DNA from 3 places in the Paenibacillus sp. HWE-109 genome. Region 2 is predicted to be linked to each of the others. Evidence: a T-box and tRNA genes for the amino acid it is inferred to sense, from the RefSeq annotation. Region 2 holds a T-box; the other regions hold tRNA genes.
What was found. A T-box is a leader RNA that pairs with one kind of tRNA and senses whether it is charged. The one in region 2 lies ahead of ileS (isoleucine--tRNA ligase), so its partner is inferred to be a tRNA-Ile.

Region 1: it encodes a tRNA-Ile, which carries the amino acid that the T-box ahead of ileS (isoleucine--tRNA ligase) is inferred to sense. The anticodon was not compared.
Region 3: it encodes a tRNA-Ile, which carries the amino acid that the T-box ahead of ileS (isoleucine--tRNA ligase) is inferred to sense. The anticodon was not compared.

What each region holds. Positions count from the first base shown of each region.
Region 1 is NZ_CP091881.1:7,628,213-7,635,856, forward strand. Features, by position in the region: gene lysS (lysine--tRNA ligase) at 1-859, shown strand, start outside; rRNA gene LOZ80_RS32760 (16S ribosomal RNA) at 1,183-2,726, shown strand; rRNA gene rrf (5S ribosomal RNA) at 2,850-2,966, shown strand; tRNA gene LOZ80_RS32770 (tRNA-Ile) at 3,050-3,126, shown strand; tRNA gene LOZ80_RS32775 (tRNA-Ala) at 3,146-3,221, shown strand; rRNA gene LOZ80_RS32780 (23S ribosomal RNA) at 3,440-6,354, shown strand; tRNA gene LOZ80_RS32785 (tRNA-Ser) at 6,498-6,589, shown strand; tRNA gene LOZ80_RS32790 (tRNA-Met) at 6,617-6,693, shown strand; tRNA gene LOZ80_RS32795 (tRNA-Val) at 6,710-6,785, shown strand; tRNA gene LOZ80_RS32800 (tRNA-Thr) at 6,797-6,872, shown strand; tRNA gene LOZ80_RS32805 (tRNA-Asp) at 6,885-6,961, shown strand; tRNA gene LOZ80_RS32810 (tRNA-Phe) at 7,000-7,072, shown strand; tRNA gene LOZ80_RS32815 (tRNA-Tyr) at 7,118-7,199, shown strand; tRNA gene LOZ80_RS32820 (tRNA-Lys) at 7,209-7,281, shown strand.
Region 2 is NZ_CP091881.1:507,663-515,306, forward strand. Features, by position in the region: gene serC (3-phosphoserine/phosphohydroxythreonine transaminase) at 1-582, opposite strand, end outside; gene LOZ80_RS02285 (aldo/keto reductase family protein) at 986-1,933, shown strand; gene LOZ80_RS02290 (dihydrofolate reductase family protein) at 2,022-2,582, shown strand; gene LOZ80_RS02295 (AAA family ATPase) at 3,008-3,568, shown strand; gene LOZ80_RS02300 (cupin domain-containing protein) at 3,879-4,553, shown strand; T-box leader at 4,610-4,866, shown strand; gene ileS (isoleucine--tRNA ligase) at 4,923-7,644, shown strand, end outside.
Region 3 is NZ_CP091881.1:3,595,240-3,602,883, reverse strand. Features, by position in the region: gene LOZ80_RS15355 (efflux RND transporter permease subunit) at 1-200, shown strand, start outside; gene LOZ80_RS15350 (efflux RND transporter periplasmic adaptor subunit) at 230-1,486, shown strand; gene LOZ80_RS15345 (hypothetical protein) at 1,512-3,263, shown strand; gene LOZ80_RS15340 (hypothetical protein) at 3,424-3,588, shown strand; tRNA gene LOZ80_RS15335 (tRNA-Met) at 3,680-3,756, shown strand; tRNA gene LOZ80_RS15330 (tRNA-Ile) at 3,768-3,841, shown strand; gene LOZ80_RS15325 (DUF2277 domain-containing protein) at 3,916-4,194, shown strand; gene LOZ80_RS15320 (DUF1906 domain-containing protein) at 4,324-5,070, shown strand; gene LOZ80_RS15315 (stalk domain-containing protein) at 5,151-5,897, shown strand; gene LOZ80_RS15310 (hypothetical protein) at 5,943-7,079, opposite strand; gene LOZ80_RS15305 (alpha/beta hydrolase family protein) at 7,245-7,644, shown strand, end outside.

The DNA.
Region 1 (7,644 bases), 2.0 Mb from region 2:
TCCTTTCAACACACATCACAATGCTTTGGATATGCAGCTGCATATGCGAATTGCTATTGAGCTTCACTTGAAGCGTCTAATTGTTGGCGGACTGGAGAAAGTATACGAAATTGGGCGTGTATACCGGAATGAAGGTATCTCTACGCGTCATAATCCCGAGTTTACGATGATAGAGTTGTACGAGGCCTATGCGGACTACAAAGACATCATGAAGCTTACAGAAGAGTTAGTTGCTCACATTGCTCAAGAAGTACTAGGCGGTACGACAGTTCCTTACGGCGATCACGAGATTAACTTAGCCGTTGGCTGGAGACGCGTCTCCATGGTCGATGCGATTAAAGAAGTCAAAGGCGTAGACTTTAATGCGCATATGTCTAATGAGGAAGCGCACCGTTTAGCGAAGGAACATAATGTATCTGTTGAGCCGCATATGACATTCGGTCATATTGTGAACCAGTTCTTCGAAACATTTGTTGAAGAAACGTTAATCCAACCGACCTTTGTTTACGGACACCCATTAGAAATTTCACCGCTTGCCAAAAAGAATCCAGAGGATCCTCGTTTTACGGATCGGTTCGAACTCTTTATCGTGGCGCGTGAGCATGCCAATGCTTTTACTGAGCTTAATGATCCGATTGATCAAAGAGAACGGTTTGAAGCGCAGCTTCGTGAGAAAGAACAAGGCAATGATGAAGCGCATGAGATGGATGAAGATTTCATCCGAGCTCTAGAATATGGCATGCCGCCTACTGGCGGATTAGGAATAGGGGTAGATCGTTTGGTTATGCTATTAACGAATGCGCCCTCCATCCGAGATGTCCTCTTATTCCCACATATGCGTCAGCGTCAAGGAGAGTAAAACGCAGTTGTTTTGGGGCATCGTTGGGTGTCCCAAAACTTTTTGCGACAAGTACTTGCAATGTTTGCATCGTCTGTGGTATCTTATAAAAGTTGCCGCTGAGCACTGAGAAATTGGTGAGAACAACAACTTGAAATTAAGAGTTGCAATGCAAAACTCAGTATGGTATATTGGTCTTCCGGCTTTCGAAAGAGAGCGGGTTGGACAAGAGTAATTGATCTTTGAAAACTGAACAACGAGTGAGTAAGCACAGTCGAGCAATCGACTATAAAAGAGATTGCAAAATCTCGCTAGCAAGTCAATGAGTACAATTAAGCTTTTCTACTATGGAGAGTTTGATCCTGGCTCAGGACGAACGCTGGCGGCGTGCCTAATACATGCAAGTCGAGCGGATTTGTTCCTTCGGGGACAAGTTAGCGGCGGACGGGTGAGTAACACGTAGGTAACCTGCCTACCAGATCGGGATAACTATCGGAAACGATAGCTAAGACCGGATAATTGGTTTTCTCGCATGAGAGAATTATGAAACACGGAGCAATCTGTGGCTGGTAGATGGGCCTGCGGCGCATTAGCTAGTTGGTGAGGTAACGGCTCACCAAGGCGACGATGCGTAGCCGACCTGAGAGGGTGAACGGCCACACTGGGACTGAGACACGGCCCAGACTCCTACGGGAGGCAGCAGTAGGGAATCTTCCGCAATGGACGCAAGTCTGACGGAGCAACGCCGCGTGAGTGATGAAGGTTTTCGGATCGTAAAGCTCTGTTGCCCTAGACGAACAGCATGAGGAGTAACTGCCTTGTGTGTGACGGTATAGGAGAAGAAAGCCCCGGCTAACTACGTGCCAGCAGCCGCGGTAATACGTAGGGGGCAAGCGTTGTCCGGAATTATTGGGCGTAAAGCGCGCGCAGGCGGTTCATTAAGTTGGGTGTTTAAGCCCGGGGCTCAACCCCGGTTCGCATCCAAAACTGGTGAACTTGAGTGTAGGAGAGGAAAGTGGAATTCCACGTGTAGCGGTGAAATGCGTAGAGATGTGGAGGAACACCAGTGGCGAAGGCGACTTTCTGGCCTATAACTGACGCTGAGGCGCGAAAGCGTGGGGAGCAAACAGGATTAGATACCCTGGTAGTCCACGCCGTAAACGATGCATACTAGGTGTCGGGGATTCGATTTCTCGGTGCCGAAGTTAACACAGTAAGTATGCCGCCTGGGGAGTACGCTCGCAAGAGTGAAACTCAAAGGAATTGACGGGGACCCGCACAAGCAGTGGAGTATGTGGTTTAATTCGAAGCAACGCGAAGAACCTTACCAGGTCTTGACATCTGGGTGTAAGCACTAGAGATAGTGCCCCTCTTCGGAGCACCCAAGACAGGTGGTGCATGGTTGTCGTCAGCTCGTGTCGTGAGATGTTGGGTTAAGTCCCGCAACGAGCGCAACCCTTGATCTTAGTTGCCAGCACTTCGGGTGGGCACTCTAAGATGACTGCCGGTGACAAACCGGAGGAAGGTGGGGATGACGTCAAATCATCATGCCCCTTATGACCTGGGCTACACACGTACTACAATGGTCGGTACAACGGGAAGCGAAGCCGCGAGGCGGAGCGAATCCTTATAAGCCGATCTCAGTTCGGATTGCAGGCTGCAACTCGCCTGCATGAAGTCGGAATTGCTAGTAATCGCGGATCAGCATGCCGCGGTGAATACGTTCCCGGGTCTTGTACACACCGCCCGTCACACCACGAGAGTTTACAACACCCGAAGTCGGTGGGGTAACCCGCAAGGGAGCCAGCCGCCGAAGGTGGGGTAGATGATTGGGGTGAAGTCGTAACAAGGTAGCCGTATCGGAAGGTGCGGCTGGATCACCTCCTTTCTATGGAGACTCGGATCTGATAGATCCAGTCAAGTATCTTCGGATACACAATCGCTTACTCACTCGTGTTCAGTTTTGAAAGAGCAATCTTTCAGCAGGATGGTTACCACCATGTTGCACTCGTTTGGTGATGATGGCGGAGGGGACCCACGCGTTCCCATCTCGAACACGACCGTTAAGCCCTCCAGCGTCGATGGTACTTGAACCGCAGGGTTCTGGGAGAGTAGAACGTTGCCAAGCGATACCCATGGCAAGCTTTCGGAGAAAGCTTCGAAAGCTTGTAGGTGGGTTTTTATTTTGGGAAGTTTATCCCAAACATATATTGGCCCTTAGCTCAGCTGGTTAGAGCGCACCCCTGATAAGGGTGAGGTCGGTGGTTCGAGTCCACTAGGGCCAACCAATTATTTTCATAATCGTTTGGGGCCATAGCTCAGCTGGGAGAGCGCCTGCCTTGCAAGCAGGAGGTCAGCGGTTCGATCCCGCTTGGCTCCACCAAAACACATTTTAAGACAGGAATTTCCAAGAAATTTCGACTTGAAATGCAGCAAGAAGATGTGATAAGATAACTTTCGCCGCTGACATAGGGCAAGGATAATTGACTCACATTGCTACAATGTTGTTCCTTGAAAACTAGATAACGAAATGAAACGTAAAGTAAGAACTTAGGTTGTGTTAACCTTCGGGTTGCACAAAAATCTTTAAAGTTTTTTCTAGGTTAAGCTAGAAAGAGCACACGGAGGATGCCTAGGCACTAGGAGCCGAAGAAGGACGTGGCGAACGACGAAATGCCTCGGGGAGCCGTAAGCAGGCTTTGATCCGGGGATGTCCGAATGGGGGAACCCAGCTGTGGTAATGCGCAGTTACTCTATTGTGAATACATAGCAATAGTAGAGGCATACCCAGGGAACTGAAACATCTAAGTACCTGGAGGAAAAGAAAACAATAGTGATTCCGTCAGTAGCGGCGAGCGAAAGCGGAATAGCCCAAACCAAGGAGCTTGCTCCTTGGGGTTGTAGGACCTCGATATGGGGTTAGTTCGATAGGCGAAGTGATCTGGAAAGGTCCGGCATAGAAGGTAAAAGCCCTGTAGCCCAAATCGAACGAAATCCCTAGAGGTATCCTGAGTACGGCGGGTCACGTGAAACCCCGTCGGAATCCGGCAGGACCATCTGCCAAGGCTAAATACTCCCTAGTGACCGATAGTGAAGCAGTACCGTGAGGGAAAGGTGAAAAGCACCGCGGAAGCGGAGTGAAAAAGAACCTGAAACCGTGTGCTTACAAAAAGTCAGAGCCCTCTTTATGGGTGATGGCGTGCCTTTTGTAGAATGAACCGGCGAGTTACGTTCCCGTGCGAGGTTAAGTCGAAGAGACGGAGCCGCAGCGAAAGCGAGTCTGAATAGGGCGCTTTAGTACGTGGACGTAGACCCGAAACCGTGTGATCTACCCCTGTCCAGGGTGAAGGTGAGGTAACACTCACTGGAGGCCCGAACCCACGCATGTTGAAAAATGCGGGGATGAGGTGGGGGTAGCGGAGAAATTCCAATCGAACTCGGAGATAGCTGGTTCTCCCCGAAATAGCTTTAGGGCTAGCCTCGGAAGATGAGTTGTGGAGGTAAAGCACTGATTGGGTGCGGGGCCCGCCAAGGGTTACCAAGTCCAGTCAAACTCTGAATGCCACAAACTTTATTCCGGGAGTCAGACAGTGAGTGCTAAGATCCATTGTCAAAAGGGAAACAGCCCAGACCATCAGCTAAGGTCCCCAAGTGTGTGTTAAGTGGGAAAGGATGTGGAGTTGCACAGACAACCAGGATGTTGGCTTAGAAGCAGCCACCATTGAAAGAGTGCGTAATAGCTCACTGGTCGAGTGACTCTGCGCCGAAAATGTAACGGGGCTAAACACGCCACCGAAGCTATGGCTTGCACTTTGTGCATGGGTAGGGGAGCGTTGTATGTACGTTGAATTCTGACCGTAAGGACAGGTGGAGCGCATACAAGTGAGAATGCCGGTATAAGTAACGAAAAGATCAGTGAGAATCTGATCCGCCGAAAACCTAAGGGTTCCTGAGGAAGGCTCGTCCGCTCAGGGTAAGTCGGGACCTAAGGCGAGGCCGAAAGGCGTAGTCGATGGACAACAGGTGGAAATTCCTGTACCACCGTAGCCGTTATGAGCAATGGAGTGACGCAGAAGGATAGTGACGCAGACTGATGGATGTCTGTCCAAGCAGTGAGGCTGGTTAGTAGGCAAATCCGCTAACCGTAAGGCTGGGCTGTGATGGGGAGGGAAACTTTAAGTACCGAAGGTCATGATTTCACACTGCCAAGAAAAGCTTCTAGCCAGGCGAAGGTGCCCGTACCGCAAACCGACACAGGTGGGTGAGAAGAGAATTCTAAGGCGCGCGGAAGAACTCTCGTTAAGGAACTCGGCAAAATGACCCCGTAACTTCGGGAGAAGGGGTGCCTCGGTAGGGTGAATAGCCCGAGGGGGCCGCAGTGAAAAGGCCCAAGCGACTGTTTAGCAAAAACACAGGTCTGTGCGAAGCCGCAAGGCGAAGTATACGGGCTGACGCCTGCCCGGTGCTGGAAGGTTAAGAGGAGTGGTTAGGGGCAACCCGAAGCTATGAATTGAAGCCCCAGTAAACGGCGGCCGTAACTATAACGGTCCTAAGGTAGCGAAATTCCTTGTCAGGTAAATTCTGACCCGCACGAATGGCGTAACGACTTGGGCGCTGTCTCAACGAGAGATCCGGTGAAATTTTAATACCTGTGAAGATGCAGGTTACCCGCGACAAGACGGAAAGACCCCATGGAGCTTTACTGCAGCTTGATATTGGACTTTGGTACGATCTGTACAGGATAGGTGGGAGCCTTTGAAGCCTGAGCGCCAGCTTGGGTGGAGGCGCCGTTGGGATACCACCCTGATCGTATCGGAGTTCTAACCTGGTACCGTGATCCGGTATGGGGACAGTGTCAGGTGGGCAGTTTGACTGGGGCGGTCGCCTCCTAAAATGTAACGGAGGCGTTTAAAGGTTCCCTCAGAATGGTTGGAAATCATTCGCAGAGTGCAAAGGCATAAGGGAGCTTGACTGCGAGACCTACAAGTCGAGCAGGGACGAAAGTCGGACTTAGTGATCCGGTGGTACCGAATGGAAGGGCCATCGCTCAACGGATAAAAGCTACCCTGGGGATAACAGGCTTATCTCCCCCAAGAGTCCACATCGACGGGGAGGTTTGGCACCTCGATGTCGGCTCATCGCATCCTGGGGCTGAAGTAGGTCCCAAGGGTTGGGCTGTTCGCCCATTAAAGCGGTACGCGAGCTGGGTTCAGAACGTCGTGAGACAGTTCGGTCCCTATCTGTCGCGGGCGTAGGAAATTTGAGAGGAGCTGTCCTTAGTACGAGAGGACCGGGATGGACGTACCGCTGGTGTACCAGTTGTCTCGCCAGAGGCATAGCTGGGTAGCTATGTACGGAGGGGATAAGCGCTGAAAGCATCTAAGCGCGAAGCCCCCCTCAAGATGAGATTTCCCAGTATGTAAGACCCCTTGTAGACGACGAGGTTGATAGGTTCGAGGTGGAAGTGCGGCAACGTATGCAGCTGACGAATACTAATCGGTCGAGGGCTTAACCTAATCCCAACCAAGTGAAGAAAGGCTTTGTAGCTGATTCCGAATACTTGATTGGGGCCCAGAAAACCTAAGAACAACTAACTTTACGCACGTTTCGTATCTAGTTTTCAGGGAATACTATTTCCTGTGGTTGTGTATTATAGCTTGGAGAGATACCCAAGTGGCTATAAGGGGACCCTCTGCTAAGGGGTTAGACTGCGTAAGTGGTGCGAGGGTTCGAATCCCTCTCTCTCCGCCAGTTTCCAACTATATACACTTTTTATGTGGCGGCGTAGCTCAGCTGGCTAGAGCGTACGGTTCATACCCGTAAGGTCGGGGGTTCGAGCCCCTCTGCCGCTACCATAAAACCAACCAATTCGGAGGCTTAGCTCAGCTGGGAGAGCATCTGCCTTACAAGCAGAGGGTCGGCGGTTCGATCCCGTCAGCCTCCACCATTTCCTTATACGCCGTTGTAGCTCAACTGGTAGAGCAACTGACTTGTAATCAGTAGGTTGGGGGTTCAAGTCCTCTCGACGGCACCATCTATAATGCACGGAGCTGTGGTGTAGTGGCCTAACATGCCTGCCTGTCACGCAGGAGACCGCGGGTTCGAATCCCGTCAGCTCCGCCATTATTTTTAAGTAAGACAAGCTAGTAGTACGTACATAAGGCTCGGTAGCTCAGTCGGTAGAGCAGAGGACTGAAAATCCTCGTGTCGGCGGTTCGATTCCGTCCCGAGCCATTGAGATGGTTGTGCTGCATCAAAGCAGCACAGTATCTCGTATCTGGAGGCTTAGTGAAGTGGCTAAACACGGCAGACTGTAAATCTGCTCTCTCCGAGTTCGGTGGTTCGAATCCATCAGCCTCCATATTTCCTTGAGTCATTAGCTCAGTTGGTAGAGCACCTGACTTTTAATCAGGGTGTCGTAGGTTCGAATCCTACATGACTCACTTTTATAAGTAAACAACATGGACCAGTTAGGGTCTTTTTTTATAGGAAGAGGCTTCCCAGAAAGGTTAAAACCTGAGGGAAGCCTTTTTTTGTTCAATGGATTCATTTCAAAAAAGAATTTACATGTTTGTTTTGGAGCCACCGAGGAGTAACGCAGCAGCTGCCTAGCGCAGAGATAAGGGAACTTGAAGCCTCTATTCTAGGAAAAAGCATCATTATCGTGAGCTTGAGGGAGCTACAGGCCGCTATTTTACTGTTTGCGGGGAAATTCTGCGTTTGTAGCAGAAATAAGGACTGTAGTTCCGCTATTGCTCCAGCATCCCTGCTATTCGCCGAAATAGCGTACCTGAGTTCCCTAAATA
Region 2 (7,644 bases):
GGCATAGATCATGGAAAAAGGCTGAAGATCAAGTTTTCGGCTCAAAATGTCACTAGTCATATCGGCAACGAGTGGCGTGCTTCCGACATTCGGAATCGAATTGAAGCGGGAGCCTTCAATTGTGTTGTTTAGGGTGAGATGAAGATAGGCGGGATTGCCGCTCAGTTGGATCTCATCCAAGAGTGGGATATGGCTCCAATTCTGATTTTTGGAGCTTGCTGCAATCGCGGCTTGCCCGATATATGTTGCTTCTTTATAGGCCTTTTCGGCGAAGCTGCCGGTTAGCACATAATGTGCGGTCTGATTTGTGTGCAGAAAATTCATAGGAAGCAGTGCGAATTGTGCGCTTGCTCCTCCGCCCATGAAAAGCACGTCATATTCGCTTGTTGGCAAATTTAATAATTGCAGCAGCAACTGTTGTGTCTCGTGATTCAGTTCTTCAACTCCGCGGCTGCGATGGGACATCTCCAGCAAAGAAATGCCATTCCCTTGATAGTCCACGAAGGTTGCTTGGGCTTCTTCCAGCACCTCCAAAGGCAAAGCTGCGGGTCCTGGGTTAAAATTGTACAAACGTTTCGTCATTGCGTGTTACCTCCCGTTAGTGGTTTTTCGAACGATATGACTTTGAAAAACGACAAAAAACGCCCTCATCCGATTGGGACGAGGAGCGTTTGCTCGCGGTGCCACCCAATTTAAGAAACATTCCGGTGAATGCTTCTCCACTTGGTTCCGCGGTAACGGGCGGTGCCGGTTAACTTAGATTGACAGCTACAGCAGCAGTCATATCTTGGCGATAACGCCTCCGAGTTGGATTCTCTTCCTAGGCACGATCATGTATGAATATTGATATGTAGTATAAATCGAAAACGACAAAAAATCAATCGTTTCTGGAGAAGTTTTCCTCTGAATCTACGAAGTGATATAATAAACTGAACGCGCGTTTAAATCGAGGATTTAATCTAAAAAAGGAAAGAGGCGTTGTCAGATGCAATACCGGAGATTGGGTAGAACAGGGTTAAAAGTAAGTGAAATCAGTCTGGGCAGTTGGCTAACCTACGGTAATTCTGTTGCAGAAGAAACGGTTGCCAAGCTGACACAGCGGGCTTTTGATTTAGGAATTAACTTCTTGGATACAGCGAATGTTTATGCCAGAGGCGAGGCTGAGATTTTGCTTGGAAAAGCTTTGAAATCGCATTCCCGTGATTCCTATGTGCTTGCCACGAAAGCATTCTGGCCGATGGGCGAAGGTCCCAACGACAGAGGGCTATCGCGCAAACATGTGTTTGAGCAAGTTCATGCCAGCTTAAAACGTCTGCAAACAGACTACGTCGATATTTTCTATTGCCACCGCTATGACCCTGAGACACCTGTTGATGAAACTTTGCGCACGATTGAAGATATGGTTCGTCAAGGCAAGGTTCTGTATGTTGGCGTTAGTGAGTGGACTGCTTCGCAAATTCAGGAAGGGCTGTCTGTGGCGGATCGCTACTTGCTCGATCGAATTGTTGTGAATCAGCCGCAATACAATATGTTCAATCGCACGATTGAGTCTGAAATCATTCCGCTGAGTGAGCGAAACGGCGTCTCTCAAGTCGTCTTTTCACCGCTGGCACAAGGTGTGCTGACGGGCAAATACCGCAAAGGGCAGCCGCTGCCGGAGGGAAGTCGAGCGAATGATTCCTCGGCGAATGCGTGGATTTTTAATTTCCTTACCGATACTCATTTGGATAAGGTTGAGCAGCTGACTGGCATTGCGAGCGAGTTGGGTATTTCGTTGTCTACCTTGGCACTTGCCTGGATTCTAAGACAGCCTAATGTAGCAAGCGCGCTTGTCGGTGCGACCCGGATTGAGCAGCTGGAAGAAAACGTGAAAGCATCTGGTGTGGTATTGCCGGCTGATGTTGTTCAGAAGCTCGAAGAGATTTTGGCTTAAAAATAGATTGCAAACACATAGAACCTCATTCCTTCTGATGCTAATCAGCGGGGATGAGTTTTTTTACAGTATCCATTAGGAGGCAGTTATGAGAAAAGTAATCGTGTTTAATCGACTATCACTGGATGGTTTTTTTACTGGACTTAATGGGGAAATTGATTGGTTTCTGCATGATCCGGAAGTGGATAAAGCTGCGCATGAATATATGCATGCAGACACATTACTATTTGGCAAGTTGACTTATCAGATGTTCGTGAGTTATTGGCCGAATGTAGCGACGAACCCTAATGCACCTGAGCAGGCCCGAGCGTTGGCGGAAGAGCTAAATCAGATGACGAAAGTCGTCTTTTCCAACAGCTTGGAAGAAGCAACTTGGGTGAACAGCAGATTGATCAAAGATAATCTTGTGGAAGAAGTTAGAGCTTTGAAGCAAGGCGATGGCGCGGATATTACCGTATTTGGCAGTGGCACTATCGTTCAGCAGCTTGTGGATGCGGGCTTGATTGATGAGTTATTGATTGTGGTCACTCCAGTTGTTTTGGGTACGGGTAGAGGGTTGTTTGACAACGTAGGGAAAATGAATCTAAAGCTTCTTGCCTCCAGAGGGTTTGGGTCAGGGAATGTTTTGCTGTATTATGGGATTCGTTAAAGTGGCAGTGGAATAAGGTGATGGTCTTATTTTACGAAATATTGCGGGTTTGTGGGACGCTATTCTTGCAAAAAGTGTCATTGTCGAGAGCATGAGGGAACTACAGGGCGCTATTCCAGCCCAAAGTGTCCATATCGCGAAGCTGAGGGAACTACAGTTCGCTATTTTGCTATTCCGCGGGAATTTTATCGCTTTTCGTGGAAATAAGACCCTGTAGTTCCGCTATGACCCTCGCATCCCTGTTATTTGCCTAAATAACGTACTATAGTTCCCTCACAAGGCTTTGTCGCTAATAAGAGGCTGACTCTCCTGGCGGCGAAGCCGTTTTTTTCAGGAAAGTTATATGAACTAGTTCTTTCCCTTGCATGCTTACAGATTCTGGATTACTGTCAGGTTAATGTTCGACATGGAGATGAGGCTGAGTTATGAAATTAATAATTATTTTTGGACCACAAGCCGTTGGTAAAATGACAGTAGGACATGAACTAGAAAAAGTGACTGGAATGACAGTCTTTCATAATCATATGACGATTGACCTGCTCTATCCCTTTTTTGGATTTAGTAAAGAAACATGGAGACTTGTCGACTTATTTCGGACAGAAATATTTGAAGCTGTGTCTAAAAGCAATGATCTGAGCGGAATGATTTTTACCTATGTGTGGGCATTTGATCAGCAATCCGACTGGGAATTTATCGATAAAGTTTACGATATATTTGAATCAAAGGGTAGTGAGGTTTACTTGGTTGAGCTTGAAGCAGATTTATCCAAGAGGCTTGAACGTAATAAATCACCACACAGGCTTGAACATAAATCAACGAAAAGAAATGTAGAACAATCGGAACAAAATCTAAGAATGACCGCTGAGAATCACAGATTGAACTCTCTAGAAGATGAGATCAAGCGGGCAAACTATATAAGAATTAATAATACAAATTTAAGTCCTGAGGAAGTTGCTAGAATGGTTAAAGACAGGTTTCAATTGTGAAATTAGATCGCAAGCCTATGAGAGTATCATGCAAGAGACAGGGTGGATTGTGAGAGTCGGATTCCTGTTATGCGGCATCAAGTTTCAAACGATGGTTGGGCTCCTATTGAAGAATATTTGCACATTCTTACACACGAGAATAAACAAGTGAAAATTATGTTTGAACATCGTTCAGATTTGGTAAAAGAGGAGGAACTGTTGGCTTGTTACAGCTGGGTAGAGGCAATTATCACCTAGACTCCTGTCACGATTATAACTCCGCTGCATATCATGGGTGCATATAAACTAACGGAGTGGAGTGGAAAGATGGATGCCTGCACCTACGCCTAGTACCGTGTACACGAACCCTAATGTGCAGTATTTTTTCGATATTAACAAGAATCGCTTGATGACACGAAATGCGGAAAATTTCATTAATCGCCTAGGGCGGGATAATTTAAATACGCTTGGCAATGTGTCTATGCTCGATATTTACTTGAGCAGAGGGCGTGTGGTTGAGCCGCATTATCACCAAAATGCTTCTGAACTTGTCTATTGTATTCAAGGGAAAGCCATGATTTCTCTGATCAACCCGTTCGATAATGAAATTACCAACATCACGGTAACGCCCGGACAAGTGGGCAATATTCCGCAGGGCTGGTGGCATTGGGAAGTAGCTTTAGAAGATGATACCCACTTGCTGGCGATTTTTGATGCGCCTTATCCGGAGTATATTTTCGGGTCTGATATTCTTACCAAAACGCCGATCGAAGTTCTTGCCCATACGTATTGTTTGGATCCTGAACTTTTGAAGAAAGTGCTCAAACCTCTTAATAACGAAACGATTATTATTGGACCTACGGATGAATGTGTGATGCAAGCGCACGAGCAAAACAAACAGTATGGTCATGGATCTTATATGAATATGCAGAGCCAGCCCCAGACAATGCCGCAATACTCAAATCCCCCACAAAGCCCTATTCACTACGGGTATCCAAATCGTTAATTGACATTGAAGCGTAAATGGTGTAAAAATAAAGGAATTACATGTTCAACTATGATTTAAATTTGTTGACGAGAACGAGTAAGCTAATACCTTGTTTCCCAGAGAGTTGGCCAAGAGCTGAAAGCCAATATGCAGGAATTAGTCGAAAATCCTCTCCGAGAAGGAAAGCTGAAGGAATTGAGTAAGCTGCCCCGGGATCCCGCCGTTACAAGGGCCGCGTATGTTCGTACGCAGAATAAGGAGCTGTGATGGTCAAGACGATTGATCATTATGGAACTAGGGTGGTATCGCGAGAGGTAATCTCGTCCCTTACGGGGCGGGATTTTTTTGTTTTTTCATACCAGGAAAATAGAGGAGCGTTTGTAACTGATGAGAAAAGTTGACGTGAAAGAGAAAGCAAGAACACGCGATCTGCGTGTGTTGGAGCAATGGAAACAGAACGATACTTTCCACAAATCGATTGAGAATCGCAAAGGCAAACCGAATTTCGTCTTCTATGAAGGACCACCGACAGCGAACGGTTCACCTCATATCGGACACGTGCTCGGCCGTGTTGTGAAGGATTTCATTTGCCGGTACAAAACGATGACGGGACACCATGTCGTCCGCAAGGCGGGTTGGGACACGCATGGCTTGCCTGTTGAGCTTGGCGTTCAAAAGCAGCTCGGAATTTCCGGCAAACAAGAAATTGAAGAGTATGGGGTAGCCGAGTTCGTCGAGAAATGCAAAAGCAGTGTATTTGAATATGAAAAGCAGTGGCGGGAATTGACCGAAGCCATCGCCTACTGGACGGACATGGATGATCCATATGTGACGTTGAAGAACGAGTATATCGAGAGCGTTTGGCATATTTTAGCGGAAGTGCACAACAAAGGATTGCTGTACAAAGGGCATCGGGTCAGTCCTTATTGTCCAGATTGCCAAACGACATTGAGTTCGCACGAAGTCGCGCAAGGTTATGAAGATGTGAAAGATTTGAGCGCTACGGTGAAATTCAAAAGTAAAAGCGGAAATGAGAACTTTTTGGCATGGACGACAACGCCTTGGACACTGCCAGCGAACGTAGCTTTGGCTGTGAACAACGATATCGACTATGCTAGGGTGAAATATCAAGATGAAGTCTATATCGTGGCCCAGAAGCTTGTGGAGAAGCTGTTCAAGCAAGACTACGAGATACTATCTGTCCATAAAGGGGCAGAGTTCGTTGGCACTTCCTACGAGCCGCCATTCGGCTATATCAGCCCGAACAAAGGTCATATCGTTGTAGACGCAGATTATGTTATGGATACAAGCGGTACGGGTATCGTTCATATTGCTCCCGCACATGGCGAGGATGATTATCGCACTGCTCGCCAGCACGAGTTGGACTTCGTGAACGTGGTCAATTTGGCGGGACGTTACCACGACCTGATCACCGACTTCGCTGGTCGCTTCGTCAAAGATTGCGATGTGGATATCGTGAAGTATTTATCCGAGCGCAATCTGTTATTTTCCAAAGAGCGGTACGAGCATAGTTATCCTTTCTGCTGGCGCTGTAAATCACCGCTGCTGTATTACGCCATGGAAAGCTGGTTTATCAAAACGACCGCTATCAAAGAGCAATTGATTGAAAATAACAGCAAAGTCGATTGGTATCCTGGGCACCTTCGAGAAGGCCGTTTTGGAAAGTTTCTGGAGGAACTTGTGGATTGGAACATCAGTCGCAACCGTTATTGGGGTACTCCGCTTAACGTCTGGTTATGCGATGATTGCGGGTGCGAATATGCTCCTGGAAGTCGCAAGGATTTACAGGGAAAATCGGTGCAGCCGCTAGACGAAAACTTAGAGCTGCATAAGCCTTATATCGATGAAGTGAAGCTTCGCTGCTCTTGTGGAGGCGTCATGCACAGAACCTCTGAGGTTATCGATGTCTGGTTCGATAGCGGTTCTATGCCGTTCGCACAGTATCATCATCCTTTTGGAGATGAAGCGCTGTTCAATGAGCAATACCCGGCAGACATGATCTGCGAAGGGATTGATCAAACGAGAGGCTGGTTCTTTAGCTTGCTAGCGGTTTCAACGTTGTACAATGGGAAAGCACCTTACAAAGCTGTGCTTTCTACAGGTCACGTTTTGGACGAGAATGGGCAAAAGATGTCCAAAAGCAAAGGAAACGGTATCGATCCTTGGGATATCATCAATGAGTTTGGCACGGATGCGTTTCGCTGGGCTCTGCTTGCGGACAGCGCTCCATGGAACAGCAAACGATTCTCTAAGCAAATCGTAGCGGAAGCGAAGTCCAAACTGGTGGATACGCTCAACAATACACATGCTTTTTATGCGTTATATGCAGAGATTGACCAGTATAAGCCAGAGGATCACCCGAAACTCTCCTCCGAGAATGAGTTGGATCGCTGGATCATCTCGCGGCTGAACAGCACCTTGCAGAATGTGCGCAAAGGCTTGGAAATAAATGATTTCTTGAACCCTGCAAAGCAAATCGAGGCTTTTGTAGATGAGCTTAGCAACTGGTACATCCGCCGCTCCCGTGACCGTTTCTGGGGAAGTGAAATGACCGCTGATAAGGTATCCGCTTATCAAACGCTGCGTGAAGTCTTGCTGACGATTGCGCGGATGATCGCACCATTTGCACCGCTTATCGCAGAAGATATCTATGGGAATCTAGGCGGAGACGGAAGCGTTCATCTGGCGGATTATCCGCAAGAGAACCAATCCGTCATTGATTTAACCCTTGAACGCGAGATGGAAACGACTCGGCAAATTGTTGAACTGGCTCGCAACGTGAGGAATGAGACGGGGATCAAAACGCGTCAGCCGCTTTCCGAGATGATGGTTTCACTGAATGGTGATTTTGACTTGAGCCGGTTCGAGGATATCATCAAAGATGAAATGAATGTTAAAGTAATTCGTTTGGAACAAGGCGACAGTGGTTTTGTAGACTTCAACGTGAAGTTGAATCTGAAAGTAGCAGGGAAAAAGTACGGCAAGGCCGTCAGTCCTTTGCAAAATTATCTGAAGCAATTGTCTGCTGCAGAAACCAAACAAGCTATCGACAAGGGCTTCTTAACAGTGATAATCGAGGGAGCTGAGC
Region 3 (7,644 bases), 3.1 Mb from region 2:
GATTATCCGAGGGAACGATCATCTCCAAAGGATTGGCCGTCGTTGTTATTGGCGGGTTGACGACGTCAACGATATTGACTCTAGTGATTGTCCCTATCATTTATGAGATGCTGTTTAAGAAAAGAGATCGTCGTTGGTTCAAACGCAAAGGTAAAACATCCAGTCTACCATCCGAGCAAGCTACATCTGCTCTCCAATAATGCGAATAGGTGAAAAGGAGAAAACGAATATGAAACGTCAGTTGTTTACGATCAAACAGAGTGCCAAATTATTCGGAATCGTCGTGTTAAGCGCGGCGATTGTCGCAGGCTGTTCCGCTTCACCGGCAGCTAGCCCTGCCGCGACGACGGCAGCCGCTGAACAAGGGGTGAAAGTTGTTAAAACCGCCAAAATCGCCAAGCAAAAAATTGGGGAGCCCATTGAGCAAGTTGGAGATGTTCTGTCGTCCGTTCAATTGGATATTGTTCCTAAATCCGGCGGCGAAGTTATTGAAATTGTGAAGAAACGCGGGGATAAAGTGGAGAAGGGGGAAGTGATTTTCCGCTTGGATCCAACCGATGCACTTATACAGAAGGAATTGAATGACGTTAGCATTAAAGGCGCACAAGCTGGACTTTCAGAAGGTAAACAAAAAACGTCCAATGGCATTGCAGATGCCAAAGACGGCGTATCCAAGCTGGAGACAGCGGTGAACGATCTGGAGAAAGCCTACAATAAAGCGCACAATGATTATGATCTGGGTACAGCAACGAAAACTCAGCTGGAGCAAGCGGAAACAGCCTTAACGAACATGAAGAAGGATTTGGAAAGCGCGCGTCGTTCCTTGAAAACTTTGCAGCAGACGAACTCGCTTGCCCAAGCTGAGCAAAGTCTGGAAGCCGCTCAGGTATCTGCGCGCAGCATCGAGAGGTCATTGAACAATTTGGAAGTGAAAGCACCTGCATCTGGGATTCTTACTGATCTTAACATCACCGTTGGGCAAACCTTAACACCCGGAGGCCGCGTTGGCGAAGTGCAGCAAACGAACCCAATCAAAATTAAATCCCAGTTAACGGAAGTATCAGCGAACCTGGTACGAGGTAAAGGTGAGCTGATCTTCTATATTCCGGATGTGACAGCCAAAGCAAGTGCAAAGGTGATTTATTTATCCGATATCATTAATGGTCAAACGAAATCATATGATCTTGAACTTGAAGTTCCCAATCCAGATGGTAAGCTGAAACCCGGCTCCAAAGCGCAAATTGAACTTACCAAGGATGACGAACAGGTAGTGCCTGTTGTGCCGAGCTTGAGTATCGTTCGTGAAGGCGGAGACAACTTCGTCTACATCCTCAATGGTGAAACGGTGCAGAAACGCAAAGTGGAACTGGGTCGTTTGAATGAAACGAATCAAGAAATTATATCTGGTGTTAAAGAAGGCGAAGTGCTCGTTACTTCCGGTCAACATCAATTGAAAGATCAGGATAAAGTAAAAGTAAGCAATTAACCCACATTTTGAGGAGGAGAAGTAAGTGAAGAAGACGATGAAAAGATCGCTAGCTACCATTATTCTATCAACTGCACTTTTAACGACAGCTTCTTTGCCGGCATGGGCAGCTGAAGGATCTAGTACGACTGTAATTGCAGCATCGAATGTCATTACGAGTTATACTCTGACAGATAAAATTGAAGTGGAAATTAAAAGTATCCTGAATGAACATCAATCGGATTCCACGAAACTCGGGGCTGTCATCCGGATTAAAAATACAAGCGGTAAAGTAACGCGCGTTCCCGACTTTGAACTGCGCGTGCATACGGCAGAAGGGATCGATTACACACTTCAGCCAAGTGCCAAAAACGCCAAATCAGTTCAACCTAAGAGTCAACAGGAACTCAGCTATATGACCGTGGTGGACGGTGGAGAAGACGTTGCCCTTACGTTACTTAACTTCATCGATGTCGATTTGGAAGTATATCCGAAGAAAGAAACGACGTTACTTGCCGTAACTGTGGATGAAAACAATGTATGGAATGGCAGCGATAGCAACATAACCAAAACGTCAGCGATACTTAAATGGGGAGAAGCATTCACACTGCCTTCTCTGCGCTCGCCACTTGGTTTCATACCTGTGGATATTCATAAGGAAATCACGGCCAAAGGCGTATCTACGGTGGTTCAGATTCAAGTTGTGAATCCAACCAAGGAACGTCAAACCGTGCCTAACTTTGGCATCGACGGCAAGACAGAAGGAAGTGTCTACTCCGGCAGTCGCGCGGAATCTTCGGTGTCACTCGATCCAGGTGAGAAAAAATACATTCACGTGGTTATTCCAACCGATTTGGATACGGAGTTCACAAGCTTGAATGTCGTCACGCCTGAAGTGTTTTCTGTGGCGCTAGGTGAGGGGAAGTTCCTTGATGATTCCTACCGGGTAGGGCGCATTAATATCCTGCTGCCAACCGGAGCTGTTACGCAAGGTGTGATTCCTGCTCCTGACTATACTTTAGGTACTCCAGTTAAATTGGATACTACGAATAAATTCGTACCTGCTAATGTGGATGTATCATTAGTAGAATTGCACGTGACCAGCAACGAAGACGATGGCTTCAACACCGCTGTTGCCAAATTTAAATTGACCAACAACAGCGATCGTCCGATTCCCATTCCAGCAATTCAAACAGAATTAGTCAGCAAAGACGGATACGCCTATGGGGGGAGAAGACAGGCGCAAACAGCGCTTAGTGTCGTTCCAAAGGCTTCCTATGTCGTTAGCTACTCTTATGCGCTTCCTGCCTCTGAGACAGGCGAAGGATTGAAGATGAATCTGTACAGCCAGCAATCAAGCGGAGAAACCTCTTACAGATCACTTCTGGCAACAGCCAAAGTTCCTGTTCAGAAGAATGATTTTAAAGCAAAAGCCCTGAACGTCTATCCCTACGAAATTACGATTAAAGATTGGTCGATTACAGCTATTTTCCAAGCTACGATGATGTACGATTACAAATTGAAGCTGGATTTGGATATTAAACCAGACAAACAGGTGACAGTTGATAAATATAACAGCAGCCTTTCCTTCGAACTATTTGATAATGTTGGAAACCCGGTAGGAAAAGCGGTTCAAGCTTTGTCAGGCGAAGGCCGTTTGTACAATGGCACGAATACAATTGATTTGAATGCAAGATCCAACCAACTCGACTTTCCGATTCAAGTTAAGGTGTATGAAACCTTCGCGAATGAATACGGAGAAATCGTGAAACGTCTATTGACGACGTTCAAACAGTAAGCGGATAATAGGAAAGCTGCTTGGGCTTTGTTTGCAAAAAGCTCCCAGGTGGCTTTCTTTTTTGATATGTCATAGTCGGATGGATCATGTGGATGCTCATAAGTCAATCTAATATTGGATAAGATAGGAGTATTGATTTGAACATAACGGAGTGATGGCGATGAATTGGATATATTGGGCTAAATTATATGATTCCAAGTTTCAAGCAGGCTGCTTGGCGAAGAGAATGGAAGAAGATTGGTGGATTTATGGGTACGAATGCCCGCAGGAAGTTGAAGTGTACAAGTCCAAAAAGGGAAGATTTGGCGTTCGGTACAACACCTGATACGGAAAAATGCTCCTAAAAATTAACGCTTGACTTAGCACTCGCGCTTAGTGTATATTTATTTTTGTCGCTGTTGAGCGACTGCTAATGACGCGGGGTGGAGCAGCCCGGTAGCTCGTCGGGCTCATAACCCGAAGGCCGCAGGTTCAAATCCTGCCCCCGCAACCAATTATTCAGAAGGGCCTATAGCTCAGTTGGTTAGAGCGGTCGGCTCATAACCGATTGGTCGGGGGTTCGAGTCCCTCTGGGCCCATAGTAAGTAAACCCTTAGTTTAAGGGTTTTTGTTATTTCTGGACATAATCATGCCTTTAAGAAAGGAATATCTTATGTGCCGAAACATTAAGCCGTTGTTTAATTTTGAACCCGTGGTAACAGATGATGAAATACGCGCGGCATCGTTGCAATTTGTGCGTAAAATTTCAGGGTTTACCGAGCCTTCCAAAGCAAATGAAGAGGCTTTCCAACGTGCCGTAGAGGAAGTCGCGCTTGTAGCGCGGAAACTGATGGATTCACTGGTGACAAATGCGGAACCGCGGAATCGTGAAGTCGAGTTGGAACGTGCCCGGATCAAGAACGCCAAAAGGTTCGGTACAAAAGAATCATAATGAAGGGGCTCTTTCCATGTGGAAAGAGCCTTTTTTGTTGTAAGTAGGAGCAGAGTTCCTGCAATAAGTAGCGAGTACAGTTCTACGAGCATACAATGTATGAAACTAGTAGAAATTAGGTGATTGAAAGTGACCAAAGGTTTTGATTGTTCAACACCTTTAACGGTATCAACTGCCGCTGCTTTCGTCAAGGATGGCTACTTGTTCGTAGCTAGATATCTGGTCCCTAGTGGTTTTAAAGCGTTGACGAAGAGTGAAGCTGATGTCATCAGCAAAGCTGGGTTACAGATAGTTTCGGTCTTCGAAACAACTGCAAATCGCGCTCTAGGCGGCCGTAGCGCTGGACTGGCAGACGGCGCCACGGCTGTACAAGTTGCCAAACAGGTCGGTCAACCTGAAGGTACCTGTATTTACTTTGCCGTCGATTTTGACGTGAGCAGTGCGCAAATGGCCACGGTTATTGCTTATATCAAGGCAGCAAGCGAGGCAACGCCAGCATTTACAACAGGTGTATATGGTTCGTATTCAGTAATGGAGGCTGTGAAACAAGCCGCTGCGTGTTCCCGTTATTGGCAAACCTACGCTTGGAGCGGAGGCAAGAAATCTTCGTTTATTCAAATCTATCAATATTTGAATGATGTGATTGAGCACGGTATTGGTATTGATCATGATGAATCTTACGGAAATGAAGGCTGGTGGAACACGATATCACCTCCTGATCCTGAACCTAGCTATCCCCTGAGCCCAGAGGATGCAAATGCCATAATTCCTTTTCTTTCTGCTGGTTATGAGGCTACCATTTCGCTAGCGGCGAGAGATGAATTTCATCGTTTAGCCAATGAATTACGCAAAGCTTCAGGTCAGACTGAACAATAATTACGGAAAAAGTAAACCGAATCCTCCTTTGCTCCGTTTACTCTAAAGAGTAGATTGACAACTATAAGGAGGATTTTATTATGAAAAAAAGTTTGTTTGCGGCCGTACTGGGTATTGGATTGCTAGTAACGGGAATATTGCCAGTTTCTGCGCAGGAGCATGGGATGCGTATGGCAGCGGATATGAACATGCAATCTGATGCCCCTCAGCTGGTGAAGTCCGATATGAAGCTGATGCTGAATGGGAAACCCCTACAGGTTGATGAAGCTTATTTGGTCGATAATGCGTTGTTCGTCCCATATCGCGCATTTGCAGAAGGGATTGGTCTAAAGGTAGGCTATGAGGCAGCTACCCAAACCGTAACGGTAAGTAAAGAAGGCAAAGAAGTTAAATTGACAATCGGTTCCAGTGAAGCCCATGTCGATGGTACCCCGCATACGATGGTTGGACCAGCGCAGCTTATCAATAGCACTACATTCGTGCATTCACGCTTCCTGGCCGAAGTGTTCGGAGTAAGAGTCGCTTACGATGAGGCAACTCGGACAGTTAATCTTGTGTCTGGCGAAGCCACAGCCAAGACGTATTATGTGAACATCGAAGGCTTTGCATTTAAAGAAGGGGATCTGACGGTTGAAGCGGGATCAACCATTGTTTTCACCAATAAGGATAAAGTGAAGCATAACGCTGTTGCCGATAATGGCAGCTTCAAAACGAATCTGCTCGGCGCTGGGGAATCCGAAAGTATCACGTTGACAACCCCCGGGGAGTATACGTACTTCTGTGAACCGCATAAGAATTTTATGAAGGGTAAAATAACCGTTAAATAAACCAAAGCCCGGTCCCTCGTCTAGCGCAGAGGGACCGGGCTTTGGTTATTGCATGACCGTGCTGCGGATATACCAGCGCGCATCCAGCGAGGCTCTTTCGAGGCGAAAGAGCACGCGTCTGTTCACGACCGCGGAGGCGCGTTCCGGCGTAGCCGTCACGCTGACCGCGGTCTCGAGCTGCAGGAGCTGGCTTACGTCCAGCTCCGGGAACTTGGACAGGCGGCGCATGCTGCGCACGTGCACCGCCTGTTCTTGCCCTGTGGTGACCTGCAGCAGCTGCAGGTCACCTTGGTTCGCTGCGCTGATCCATACGTCGATCAGCGCCCAGGGCGAGAGCTTGCTGACGTAAGGGATCAGCAAGCCGGCTGCCCGGTGCACCATGACTTGGTGCGCCGGGTCCATAGAGCGGGAACCATGCGTCACGCTCCCGAGGAAGTGAATGCAGAAATGACCGTCGAAGTCATTTCCGGGAATACCATCTCCGCCATGCGGCATGCCATGCATGGAGCCAGCCAACGTGCGGCCGTTCAGCTTCACGAGGACCGCTCGGCGGTCCCAGCTCCAGGTGCCGCCGTAGATGGTTTTGAGCGTCGCAGAGTCTTCTTTGGTCAGCGGCTGAACATCCGCGTGATGGGAACCAGCACGACGCTGTCCTTCAAAGCTAAGACCGCTTTCCACATCGACAATCGTGAATTTACTATATTTCGGGAGAATTAAACTGGCTTCCTCCCAAGGCAGCAATTCGCCGTAATGTTTGGCTCTAAGATCTTGAACTTGTGCACGCAGAACTTCTTGTACATGGGCTGACAGTTCCAAAAAGGAACCAGCTGTGGGGTCCACTACTTCTCCATTCAGAGTGACGCCAAAACTTTGCGTCTGACCTTTATTGTCATAGGTAAGCGTCGTATCCAGCAGTAAGGAGTCAGAGAATGCTACCCCTAATCTGCGATCGTCAAGCTCTTTTTTTAATTTTTTATCCGTAAACATGACTTCGGTTTGATAAGCTGCACTTGCTGAAGATTTGACAATCAACCGAAAGTTGTTAGTGTCTGCTGCACTTTGATCTGTTGGCTCCATGCCCTTCACATAGGGTCTGCCAATCATAAAATTGGAAATGAACAAAATGAACAACAGCATGCAGATTACTTTGGAAAGCAAGCTGTTTGCTCGGTTGTGATACATAGGTTAACGTCCTCCTGCGTGGATTTATTTGAGCGCTGTAGTCAGTTTTTACTAAATCCTTAGAAATTATAATCATTAATCTGGTTTAGGCTGCTTTAGAATAATTGTGTTAAACTAGCAATAGCTAAGGTTGTTTTGAACAAATATGGAAAGTGAGGAAGACAGATGGGAAGCAGAGCAGGTCAATCATTCGAAATCCAACTTGAGCAGGATCGCATAGTGCGGGGGGATTGGTATACAGCGGAATCACAACCCTCGAAAGGTACCCTGATCATTTGTCATGGCTATAAAGGCTTTAAAGATTGGGGCATGTTTCCGTATTCAGCGCAATCCTTGGCAAAGGATGTCGATGTTGTCGCTATCAATTTTTCGCACAACGGAGTCGGAGCAGATTTGCTAACATTCTCAGAACTTGAGAAGTTTGCGAAAGCTACTTATTCGCGCGATCTAGAAGATTTGGAAGCCGTAGTAAATTATATTTACCAAAGAGATAAAATCGCGTCAAAGCAGCCAATTCTTCTGTTGGGACACAGCAGGGGGGCTGCGGTTTGTCTGATTTATGCCT